2 regions of the Rhodoferax sp. BAB1 genome follow, and region 2 is predicted to be linked to the other one. Evidence: riboswitches for the same ligand, from Rfam matches in the RefSeq annotation. Region 2 holds a riboswitch; the other holds the start of a gene.
The links. A riboswitch is a leader RNA that binds a small molecule or an ion and turns the genes downstream of it on or off. The one in region 2 is predicted to bind cobalamin.
Positions count from the first base shown of each region.

Region 1: another riboswitch for cobalamin. It lies ahead of HTY51_RS02175 (acyl-CoA thioesterase); the one in region 2 lies ahead of HTY51_RS07065 (TonB-dependent receptor domain-containing protein).

Region 1 covers NZ_CP054424.1:433,324-439,577, forward strand. The annotation lists gene HTY51_RS02160 (cation-translocating P-type ATPase) at 1-1,060, opposite strand, end outside; gene HTY51_RS02165 (YnfA family protein) at 1,155-1,496, shown strand; gene cadR (Cd(II)/Pb(II)-responsive transcriptional regulator) at 1,514-1,981, shown strand; gene HTY51_RS18825 (GNAT family N-acetyltransferase) at 2,253-2,750, opposite strand; gene HTY51_RS02175 (acyl-CoA thioesterase) at 2,731-3,522, opposite strand; cobalamin riboswitch at 3,678-3,883, opposite strand; gene metE (5-methyltetrahydropteroyltriglutamate--homocysteine S-methyltransferase) at 3,889-6,186, opposite strand.
Region 2 covers NZ_CP054424.1:1,456,705-1,462,958, reverse strand. The annotation lists gene HTY51_RS07070 (cobalamin-binding protein) at 1-140, opposite strand, end outside; gene HTY51_RS07065 (TonB-dependent receptor domain-containing protein) at 150-2,030, opposite strand; cobalamin riboswitch at 2,100-2,336, opposite strand; gene zapB (cell division protein ZapB) at 2,387-2,617, shown strand; gene HTY51_RS07055 (cell division protein ZapA) at 2,614-2,949, shown strand; gene HTY51_RS07050 (sulfite exporter TauE/SafE family protein) at 3,321-4,121, shown strand; gene HTY51_RS07045 (methionyl-tRNA formyltransferase) at 4,202-5,140, shown strand; gene HTY51_RS07040 (tripartite tricarboxylate transporter substrate binding protein) at 5,571-6,254, shown strand, end outside.

The DNA of each region.
Region 1 (6,254 bases), 1.0 Mb from region 2:
GGGTGTAGATGGCGGCGAAGCGGTCCACAAACTGTTGAGTCGGCGCGCGGCTGCCCTGAGCCTGTTCCACAGCCTGGATGATCCGGGCCAGCGTGGTGTTGCTGGCGGCAGCGGTCACGCGCATTTCGAGCGCGCCGGTGCCGTTGATGGTGCCTGCGAAGACCAGGTCACTCACAGCCTTGTCGATGGGCATGCTCTCGCCGGTCACGGGTGCCTGATTGACCGCGCTGTTGCCGGAGGTGATCATGCCGTCGAGCGGGATGCGTGCGCCAGGTTTGACCCGCACGATGGCATTCAGTGCCACATCAGCCGCAGCCACCTCCTTCCATTCGCCATCGGGCTGTTTGACCTCAGCCGTATCCGGCGTGAGATCCAGCAGGCTCTTGATCGCATTGCGCGCCCGGTCCACGGCCCGCGCCTCGATAAGTTCAGCAATAGCGTAGAGAGCCATCACCATGGCCGCTTCGGGCCACTGGCCGATCAGGAAGGCGCCTGTCACAGCCACCGTCATCAGGGCGCTGATGTTCAGCCGCCCCTGCCGCAGCGCGGTAAAGCCCTTGCGGTAGGTTGAAAAGCCGGCCAACCAGATGGCCGCCGCAGCCAGTGCCATGCCGGCCCCTTTGTAGACAGCGGTCTCGGGCGCAAAAAAGTCCAGCAGCTCAGCGGCGATGGCCAGCAGCAGGGAAGCGCCCAGACGCCCCAGCCCTTCGGCCATGGGGGCGTGCTGATCAGCCTGTTCAAATGGAGTCACGGGCTGGGGATCAAAGCCGGCCTGCCGGATGGCGTCCAGGGCGCGCGGCAGGACTTCAGCGGGGGCATCGATGCGCAGGGTGCGCGCCGATAGCTGGAAGCCCAGGCCCCGCACGCCGCCGATGCCTGCCAGCGCATTCCGGATCTCACTTTCCTCGGATGCGCAATCCATGGTCGGAATGCGGAAAACCGTGCCGGAGGTGCCGGGCGGTCCACCCTCGATGCGTACGGGCGCGGACGGGCTGCTGCAGCCGCTATCGCAAGCGCGTCCGAGATCCTTGCCCGGCTCTGAGGTGTTCTGTCGTTGCATTTCTACTCCTTGTTGAACGGAATTAGAAACCCTATAGCGGCTACAGAGTCAAGCCGCTAAGATGCAATAACCCTGACACCCTATCCGCCTTGCCATGCTTGAAGCCCTGCGCGTCTCTGTTCTTTTCGTCCTCACCGCCGTGGCGGAGATCGTAGGCTGCTACCTGCCCTGGCTGGTGCTGGTCCAGGGTCGCACCCCATGGCTGCTGTTGCCAGCGGCGTTGGCCTTGGCGTTTTTTGCCTGGCTGCTCACGCTTCATCCACAGGCCGCCGGTCGCACCTATGCGGCTTATGGTGGTGTCTATGTGGTGGTGGCGCTGCTGTGGCTCTGGCGTGTGGATGGTGTCGCACCCACACGCTGGGACATTTTGGGGGGTACCATTTGCCTGCTGGGCATGGCCCTGATTGCTTTCCAGCCTCGAACGGTTGCAGCCTGACCCGGGAGACGTACATGATGAAGATCGGTGATCTGTCCAAACGGACCCAGACCCAGGTCGAGACCATTCGGTACTACGAGCATGAAGGTCTGCTCCCCGAGCCGGAGCGTACGGAAAGCAACTACAGAATCTATGGTGAGGTCCATGCCGAAAGGCTGGCCTTCATCCGCCATTGCCGCAGTCTGGACATGACGCTGGATGAAATTCGGCAGTTGCTGCGCTTCAAGGACGACCCCGCATCGGACTGCGGTGACGTTAATGAGCTTCTGGATGCTCACATGGGTCATGTGGCTGACCGGATCCGGGAACTGCGTGCTCTGGAGAAACAGCTCAAGAGCCTGCGTGAGCGTTGCTGCGATGCTCAGCTTGCCGCAAACTGCGGAATTCTCGGTGAGTTGTCTAGGCCGACCGACGATAAAGATTCGAAAGACTCTCCAAAGAGTCACGTCCGCAAATCTCACCTTGCCGTTGCGGGAAAAGGTTGATTTGCTATCTACCGGCTGGCTGGCTCAATGACCGCATTGGCGCCGAGACCGTGAACTCAGCGCGCACAGACGACCGGCCGCAACCGCTGCAATCCGATCGTTGGCTGCTGTGATTTCCGCTCTAGGCTGACTGCAGTCACTTGACTTCGGAGCGTCAATGACTGCTGCCATCGACACCAGTCACTGAGCAGCTCGCTGACTGGGTGGCCGCTATCGGGGCCCATGAATTAGCGTTGTTGAACCTTCGCTCCTTGCTAAAGCAGATATTGAATCAGCGCCTACCAGCCCGTTTCGGAGTTGCCGGGACCGTGCTGTGCGGTGCTGCTGTTGCCAACCTCAGTTGCTGTCCCTGCCACTGCACACCATAGCCTAGCCGCTTTGCCATGGCGTAGACGGCCGCGTGGCCGTGCTGGCATACCAGTCGCCGTACGTCGGGCATCTGACCCAAGGCCGTAGCTAGCAGGGTCGTGCCCACGCCCCGACCATGCAGGGCGGCGGCCACTGTGAGGGCAAGTTCCCAACTGCCAAGCCGGCGTGTGGGGGTGAGCTGAAGCACGGCGACCAAGCCTAGGTCTCCCGGAAGCCAAGCCCCCAAGCATCGTTGCCGCTCCCAGGCCAAGCGAGCCACCCAGCGCAGCAGGGCCTCGTCGCTGAGCGTGGCGCCGAAGCGAGAGTACCGGTGCTCGGCCGGGAGGGCCAGCAGGTGCAGGCCCAGCGCACCACGGTGCACGGGCAGCAGCGGCGAGATCTCAAGCCTCGATGGCCACATAAGTCAGCGGGGCCGAGGCGCAGAGCCGGCGTTCGCCGCTACTCGACGACTCAGCCCACATATCTACCTGCACACGGATGGAGCGCCGGCCGGTGCCGATAACGCGGGCCGTGACCTCGACCACATCCCCCACCCTCGCCGAGGCGACGAAGTCCAGCTGTTCGGTGCCCGCCATCACCACGGGTCGACGCACCTGGCGCGTGGCGGCCACGAAACCGGCCTTGGCCATCCAGGCCATGGCGGGACCGCCGTGCAGCACGCCGCGGTGGTTCACATGGCCAGGGAAGACGATCTCAGCCACGGTGGCGCAGGCCATGGCCGTGTTTTCGGCACCGGCCTCATGCCTGGCCTGCGCCACCTCGGCTGCCTCAGCTGCATCGGCGGGCGCCTCGTCAGCCTGGCGCACCATCACGAACTCACCCGAGAGGCAGTGGGTACGTGCACCGCTGAGCAGGTCTTCGGCGATCAGGCGGGTGTCTACGGTGACGGACCGGCGGCCCCGCTGCAGCACCTCGGCGCGGCACTCCACCAGATGGCCCGCAGGCGCTGGTGCGGCAAAGTCCAGCCGGCTCACCGCGGCCGTGACCACGGAACCACGCAGCACCTTGCTGCCCACGATGAAGGCCATGCGGTCGAGCATGGACAGGGCCGCACCGCCGAACAGGGTGCCGTGGTGGTTGGATTGATCGGGCCAGACCATGTCGACCACGACCAGGGACATGTTGGGGGTGTCCGCGGGCGCGGACGTTTCGGGCTCAACGAGTACAGACAAGGTGCTTCCTCCGGTTAAGAAGGCGGGAGCACGGCAAAACCAGGCGCAACGCACGCGGACACGGCCACACGCGCTGACCCGAAGACGCAGGCGCGCGGAAGACGAAGGCAGGACGAAGCACCACCGATCTTGCTCGAGGACACCCCGCCCCATGCACAATCACATCGCCCCGTGGCAGGTCTCCTGGCTCTCGGGTCGTCGTCCGCTGCGGCCTTCCCGGCATATAGCCAGTGGTTGTCAGGCAGCGGACTCGCCGATCACAGTTGCGGGGGCAGCCACAGCTTGGATGGCGTGTCCATCCCTCTGTCGTTCCCTTTTCATTCCTGCTGTTGGGCAGGAAACCGCGAGGCGAGTTCAGTATACGTCCTAGGCTGCGACGGTGGCGCGCAGCTGACGCGCCGCGCCCACCATATGCGTCAGCGCTGGCAACACCTCGGACCACTGCCGGGTCTTGAGGCCACAGTCCGGGTTCACCCAGAGGCGTTCGGCCGGAATGCGCTCGGCGGCCTTGCGCATCAGCTGCACCATGTGTTCCTGCGTCGGGATGTTGGGTGAGTGGATGTCGTAGACGCCGGGGCCGATCTCGTTCGGGTACTTGAAGTGGTCGAAGGCATCTAGCAGCTCCATGTCCGAACGTGAGGTCTCGATGGTGATGACATCGGCATCCATGTCGGCGATCGAGGCAATGATGTCGTTGAACTCCGAATAGCACATATGGGTGTGGATCTGCGTCTCGTCACGCACGCCGTTGGCCGTGATTCGGAAGGACTCCACCGCCCAGTCCAGATAGACCTTCCATTGAGAACGACGCAGCGGCAGGCCTTCGCGCAGCGCGGCCTCGTCGATCTGGATCACTTGCACGCCGGCCCGCTCCAGGTCCAGCACCTCCTCGCGGATAGCCAGCGCCAGCTGTTTGCAGGACAGCGCACGCGGCTGGTCGTCACGCACAAAGGACCAGTTGAGGATGGTCACCGGGCCCGTGAGCATGCCTTTCATGGGCTTGGCCGTGAGCGATTGCGCGTAGCGTATCCACTCCACCGTCATCGCCTTGGGGCGGCTGATGTCACCGAAGAGGATGGGCGGCTTCACGCAACGCGAACCATAGGACTGCACCCAGCCGAACTGGCTGAAGGCATAGCCCTCAAGCTGCTCACCAAAGTACTCCACCATGTCGTTGCGCTCGGCCTCGCCGTGCACCAGCACGTCCAGGCCCAGGGCCTCCTGCTCGCGCACGCTGCGTTCAATCTCCTTTTTCATCGCAGCCTGGTAGCCGGTCTCGTCCAGGCGGCCGGCCTTGAACTCGCTGCGTGCATGGCGGATCTCGGCCGTCTGCGGGAAGGAGCCGATGGTGGTGGTCGGGTAGACAGGCAGTTGCAGCAGGGCGGCCTGCTTGGGTGCGCGCTGGGCATAGTTGTGTTCACGCTGGCCCAGGCTGTCGCTGATCGTGGCCACGGCGGCCTGCACAGCCGGGTTGTGCACACGCGGTGAAGTGCGCCGTGCAACCAGCGCGGCCTGGTTGGTGGTAAGCGCGTCTTGCACCGCAGCGCGCCCCTCACGCAGGGCGGTGCCCAGCACCTGCAGCTCATCGAGCTTCTGCAAGGCAAAGGCCAGCCAGGATTTCACCTCGGCATCGAGCTTCTGTTCATTGTCCAGGTCTACCGGTACATGCAGCAGCGAACACGTGGGGGCGATCCACAGGCGGTCACCCAGGCGTGCGCTGAGCGGCTCCAGCCAGTCGAGCACCGCGTTCAGATCGGTCTTCCAGATATTGCGGCCGCTGATCACCCCCAGCGACAGCACCTTGTGCGCCGGCAACAGATTCAGCACGGGCAGCACGTCGTCACGGCCCTGGACCGCATCGATGTGCAAGCCGGCCACGGGCAGGTTGGCAGCCAGATAGCCATTCTCCAGCAGGGGACCGAAGTAGGTCGCCAACAGCAGCTGGACCTTGCAGCTCTTGAGCTGGTGGTAGGCGGTGTTGTAGGCGTGTTGCCAGTCAGCATCGAGCTCGGTCACGAGCAGGGGCTCGTCGATCTGCACCCAGGTCACGCCCTGCGCGGCCAGGGTCTCCAGCAGTTGGGCATAGACGTCGAGCAGGCGAGGCAGCAGGGCCAGCTTGTCGGAATCATCCTTGGCTTTTCCGATGGCGAGGTAAGTGACGGGCCCGACGATGACCGGCTTGACCTTCACACCCTGGGCCTTGGCTTCGGCCAGCTGTGCCAGCAGGCGCGAGGCATCGAGCTTGAATTCGGTGGCGGCCGTGAACTCCGGCACGATGTAGTGGTAGTTGGTGTCGAACCACTTGGTCATCTCGCCCGCGGCCACACCAACGCAGCAGGCACTGTGCTCGTCGGTCCCGACGGCAGAACGGCCCCGTGCGATGCGGAAGTAGTTGTCCAGGGCTTCGCCGTGGAAACCCCGCACGCGCTCGGGCAGATTGCCCAGCGTAAAGCTCATGTCCAGCACCTGGTCGTAGAAAGAGAAGTCGCCCACGGGCACCAGGTCCAGCCCGGCCTGCTGCTGCCAGTGGCGCTGGCGCAGCTGGGCGCCCGTGGCCTGCAGGGTTGCGCGCGAGGACTCGCCTTTCCAATAGGACTCCAGGGCGAATTTGAGTTCACGCTTGGCGCCGATACGGGGGAAGCCTAGGTTGTGGATCAGGGCCATGTTGTTGTTGCCTATCGTGTGTGTGATGTCGAAGCTCGGCATCCTAGGCAAGCAGACCCATTACGTAA
Region 2 (6,254 bases):
CGCGGCGGGCGCACCGTGTAGCCCGAGATGCCCACGATGCGCCGCTCCTCGCCCAGCAGGTAGAGCCACTCCGTCGTCTCCTCGGTCAGGCAGACGATGCGTTGGGGGCCGAGGTCCGGCGGGGCGGCGGCTGGGTTCACACGCGAGCTTCAGTGTTGCTGGTAGGCCAGCGTAACCCAGACCCCGGACGGCGGGGTGTTGTAGCCATAGGCCAGCTGGTAGGTGCGGTCAAAGAGGTTCTCGGCCTTGACGCGAACCGTCCAGTCGCGACTCAGGGGCCGCGACGCATAAAGCGCGACGGTGGCGTAGCCGGCCAGCGTACGGCCGGGCGCCCCGCTGTCGTAGCGGTCACCGAAGGCGTTGAACCGCATGCCGGCCGTGGTGGCCCCGATCAGGCGGGAGACCTCCAGCGAGCCGTAGTCACGCGCGCGTCGCGCCAGCCGCGTGCCGTCGCTTTCGTTCCAGGGGTCCTGGCTGACCAGGGCATAACGGATCTGGTTGCCCAGCCATAAGGCGCGGCCACTGAGCTCCACGCCGCTGTTGCGCACCTTGCCGATGTTGACCGGCGTCCAGGGCGAGACGCTCTGCCAGTAGATCGCGTCGTCGGTGCGGGTCTGGAAGGCCACCAGGCGCAGGCTGTCGGTGCCCCGCGCCCAGGCCACGCCGGCTTCGCTGCTGCGGTGCGTCTCGGGCTTGAGGTCGATGTTGTTGGAGAGCTCCCCCGCGCTGGGCGCGCGAAAGCCCGTGGACACGCTGCCGGTCAGCCGCCAGGCATCGGACAGCCGCCAGCCCAGACCGAGCAGGCCCGAGGTGGCTTCCCAGCGACGTGCGTAGATGGTGTCGAGCTTGTTCACCTCCACGCTGTCCATGCGCAGATTGCCCTGCAGCGATAACGCGCCGAAAGTCTGGTTGACGCCGGCGAAGGCACCGAACATGCGGCGCTGGGCGCGGTAGCCGGAGCTCGTGGCGTCCGAGGTATAGGCCTCGTCGCCGGACTCGACGCCGAAGTTGAACACCCGGTCCGCCCCCTGGGCGTAGCTGTTGAACCAGCGCAGCGCGTTCTGCTGCCCGGTGCTGCGCCCTGCCGTGTAGGCCCCCTGATTGGGCTGGCCATTCAGTTCGTCCAGCAGGGTCAGGGTGGTGCGGCTCAGGTCGATCCGGCTGCGCCAGTCGGGGCTGAGCCGGCCTTCGGCATAGACATTGAGCAAGGCGGTCTCGCGCTGCAGCTGCTGGACGTCGGTGGCCACGGCCGGGCTGCTGCCATCGTCAAAATCCACCTTGGTGCGAACCACGTTGGCATACACGCCCAGCGTGAGGTCGCGCGAAACCTGTTGGGTCAGCTTGCCAGAAAAATGCTGGCGGTCGATCGCATCGCGATCCGGGTTGACACGCGTGTTCTGCGCCGGGTTCATGGCCGAAAAACCATCGGTGTGCTCGGCGCCTGCGTCCAGGCGCAGGCCCAGGTCGCCGTCCCGGGCGGCGTAGCCGGCGGTCAGGCCACGGCTGCCGCGGCTGCCGGCCGTGACCGTGCCGTAGGCCCCGGGCTGGTCGCCGACCTCACGGGTGAAGATCTGGATGACGCCGCCCACGGCGGCCTCGCCGTAAAGGGCGCTGGCATTGCCGCGCAGCAACTCGATGCGCTCGATCTGCGACAGCGGCAGGTCGATGGCCGAAAGGTTGCCCCAGCCGTCGACCAGGGTGCGCACACCGTCGATCATGATCACGAGGTTGGTGCTGGCCGCGCCGCGCAGGAAGAAGGAGGTCACGTTGCCGGGGCCGCCGTTGCGGCCGAATTCGAAACCGGCCTCGCCCTGCAGCAGGTCGGCCAGCGAGGCGGCCTGCGCGCGGTCGATATCCTCGCGCGTGATGACGGAGACCGAGGGCAGGACCTCGGCCAGGGGCTGTTCGACCCGGGCGGCGGTCACGACGGTGACACCGAGCTGGGCCACGGTTTGCGCCGGTGAGGGCAGGTGCAGGACGGCAAGGCAGGACAGGACGGCAAGGCGCGTCGGCTGGAGACGGATTTTCATGATGATGGATACGGACACAAGCCCTCCCCGGCTTCCCCGCCAGGGCATGGACGTCACGGTTGCGCGCAGGCGCACAACCACCTCATTGGCCGGTATCCGGGCTGATGGAAACAACCTTCATCGCCTTCCCGGCTGCTTGTTCAGGGCATCCAGTGGCTAAGTGATGAAAGCGGTGTCTGGCGACACGTCCACTTACCGTTGCGGGGGCAGCGCAGGTTAGGTTTGCCGGGTTGGCTCTCCCTCCTGCTTCCCGTTGAACTGCGGCATGTGAACCACACCGCGAGCACCAACGATCGTGATTTTACTTTCGAAATCTTGCGTAAACCCTACAATTGCAAGACAAATTTGAAAGCCCCATGACAAATCCGTCCCAAATCGAACAACTGGTCGAGCGTGTCGAGCGCCTGCTGGTGCGCCATGCGGAACTGCAGCGCACCAACGAACTGCTCACCGACCAGCTCGATGCGCTGACGGCGGAGCGCGACCAGCTCAAGTCGCGCCTGGGGGCGGCACGGTCACGCGTGGATGCGCTGCTGGAGCGCCTGTCCGAGCCGGCCGAGTCCGACAGCCACAAGGACGCCGCATGAGCACGAAACAACTCGAAGTGCAGATCATGGGGCAGAGTTATCTGCTGGGCTGCCCCGAAGGCGGCGAGGCCAGCCTGCTCGAAGCCGTGGAGCGCGTGGACACCGCCATGTGCAAGATCCGTGATGCCGGCAAGGTCAAGGCGCGCGACCGCATCGCCGTGCTGGCCGCGCTGAACCTGGCCTTCGACCTGAGCGACCGCGGCACGCCGGCGGTGGCAGCGGCCCCGCGTGCGGCCAGCGCCATCGTCCCCCGCGCCGACGACAACGCCGTGCTGGGCACGCTGATCGAGCGCCTCGATGTCGCGCTGGGCCAGGACGGCCAGCTCATCTGACCCCCCCGTGGCTGGCCCACTGCGTGTGGCCAGGCCTCCCACCCTCAAGGGGGCGACACCGGTGGCCCGGCCGAGCCGGTTCCACGGTGTCCTGCGTCAAAGCCCCGCGTACGTCGCGTTGCGCAAAAGTCGCCAGCATCTTTCTGGCATCCCACTACAATGGCCTGGTCTGCAATGCCATCGGGCTTTAAATTCCTTGAACCAATGCTCATTGAGCCCGGGCTTGGAAATTGCCTGGCTAGCGTGATCGTCTCGCGTCAGATGAACCCAAAGCCAACGCTGACCTCGCCCACCTGAACCCCGGTTCAGGATGCGGCCTGGTGGCACTTGCAGACACCTACACTCCGCGCGCCCTTTCTCGAAATTCCCCGATGTTCCTTGAACCCCAGTTGATCGTCGAACTGGCCCTGATGGGCGTGTGTGCCGGATTCCTGGCGGGCCTGCTGGGCATCGGCGGGGGCATGATCATGGTGCCCTTCATGACCATCATCCTGGAGTCCCAGGGTTTTGCCGAGGAATACGTGGTCAAGATGGCGGTGGCCACCTCGCTGGCCACGATCTGCTTCACCTCCCTGTCCTCGGTGCGCGCGCACCACCAGCACGGCGCGGTGCTGTGGCCGGTGGCGCGCCTGCTGGCGCCGGGCATCCTGGTGGGCGCGCTGGTCGGCGCGCAGATCGCCGCGGCCCTGCCCACGCGCATCCTGGGCCTGGTGTTCTCGCTCTTCATCGCCTATTCGGCCACGCAGATGTTCATCGATCGCAAGCCCAAACCCTCGCGCACCCTGCCCGGCGGCTGGGGCATGTTCGGCATGGGCAATGTGATCGGCCTGCTGTCCTCGGTGGTGGGCGCGGGTGGCGCCTTCGTCTCGGTGCCTTTCATGACCTGGTGCAACGTGAAGATCCACCAGGCCGTGGCCACCTCGGCGGCGCTGGGTTTCCCGATCGCGCTGGCCGGCACGCTGGGCTACATCTGGGCCGGGCGCGGCCTGCCCGACATGCCGCCGGGCGCCTTCGGTTACCTCTACCTGCCCGGCCTGCTGGTGATCGCCACGGCCAGCATCATCACGGCCCCGCTGGGCGCGCGCACCGCGCACCGCATGGACATCCGGCCGCTCAAGCGCGCCTTCGCCGTGGTGCTCTACCTGCTGGCGGCCTATTTTCTGATGCGTTAGGTTCCAGGACCTGATGGATCAGGCCCGATAATCCGTGGGATAAATAAGCCCGCACTGAACCATCGAGGGGACCCCACCACATGCGCATCACCATCATCGGCCAGCAGGATTTCGGCAAGGCCGTACTCGAAGCCTTTCTGGCGCGCGGCGACGAAGTCGCCGGCGTGTTCTGCAAGCCGGAGAAGCCGGGCGAGAAGCCCGACGCCCTGCGCGCCGCTGCCGAAGCGGCCGGCCTCAAGGTCTTCCAGTTCGCCAGCCTCAAGAGCCCCGAAGCCGAACAGGCCCTGCGCGAGCTGAACGTGGACCTCGGCATCATGGCCTACGTGCTGCAGTTCGCGCCACAGTCCTTCGTGAGCATCCCCAAGCACGGCACCATCCAGTACCACCCCTCGCTGCTGCCGAAATACCGCGGCCCCTCCTCCATCAACTGGCCGATCGCACGCGGCGACAGCGAGACCGGCCTCACCATCTTCCGCCCCACCGACGGCCTGGACGAGGGCCCGGTGATCCTGCAGAAGCGTTGTCCCATCGGCCCCGACGACACGCTGGGCGATGTCTACTTCAAGCACCTCTTCCCCCTGGGCGTGGCCGCCATGCTGGAGGCCGCCGACCTGGTGCTGGCCGGCAAGCACCAGGAAGTGGAGCAGGACGAAGCCCAGGCCAGCTATGAAGGCTGGTTCAAGGCGGAGGAGTCGAGGATCAACTGGGCCAACCACGTGGACCAGGTCTACAACCTGATCCGCGCCTGCAACCCGGCGCCCGGCGCCTGGTGCGAGCTGGACGGTGTGAAGGTCTCGATCTACGACTGCCGCAAGCATCCCGTGCGCACTTTCGGTGCAGTACGCGGCAAGCCCGGCGAGGTGGTGCAGATCACGGAGCAGTCTCTCTTCATCAACGCGCAGGGCGGCACCATCGAGGTGCTGCGCCTCAAGCCCGAAGGCGGCAAGAAGGTCGATGCCGGTGAGTTCGCCCGCAGCCAGGGCCTGCAGGCGATAGCCGGGAAAAAGAGCGGCGGCTGAAGCCTGCCTGCGTGGCCGTCCCCATGGATCACAAGGGCAGCCGATGGCTGCCCTTGTGTTTTGTGCCCACGGGCGTACCATGGGCCCGGACACAAAAGCATAAGCACTCCTTGATGCATGCGCGAATGAAAGTGAGTGTTCAAAAGACGGTCCGCGCAGTAGCATCCGCGCTTGCGTTCTGCACGCGAAGACGAAGAATTTCCCTCGGAAAAACGCGTCCGAACCAGCCCGAAAGCCGGTCGCGGGCATACGCAATATCCCCACTCGTAGAAACCCTAGGGCTCGCGAAAAATTCTGAAAAGTTGACCGCAATCAAGAGCAATTTCGCGAGAAAATTTCACAGTAGCCCAAGTCGATTGCTGCAAAGTGATCGAGAGGCTATCGCAGAGTGGTCTTAATCGACAAACGTTCCATCAACAGGAGACAAGAGATGAAGAGCTTTCAAGCCAAACTGAAAACCAAGGTGGTGGCCGCGGCCACCGCCGTAATCGCAGCTTCTGGGCTGAGCGCCTCGCTGCCGGCGCTGGCCTGGGAGCCGACCAAGCCGGTTGAGTTCGTGGTGCCTGCCGGTACCGGTGGCGGTGCTGACCAGATGGCCCGCCTGATGCAGGGCATCATCGTCAAGCACAAGCTGATGAACCAGTCCCTGATCGTCGTGAACAAGTCGGGCGGCGCCGGCGCCGAGGGCTTCCTCTCGGTCAAGGAAGCCAAGGGCGATCCGCACAAGATCATCATCACCTTGTCCAACCTGTTCACCACGCCCCTGGCCACCGGTGTTCCCTTCAACTGGAAGGAAATGACGCCCGTCTCCATGATGGCGCTGGACCAGTTCGTGCTGTGGACCAATGCCGAGAAGCCGTACAAGACCGCCAAGGAATACATCGAGGCCGTCAAGGCCGCCGGCCCGAACAAGATGAAGATGGGCGGCACCGGCTCCAAGCAGGAAGACCAGATCCTGACCGTGGGTCTGGAAAAGGCCACCGGCACCAAGTTCATCTACGTGCCCTTCAAGGGCGGTGGTGAAGTCGCCGTGCAGCTGGTCGGCGGTCACGTCGATTCCAGCGTGAACAACCCGGCCGAGGCCGTGGCCCAGTGGCGCGCCGGCAAGCTGCGC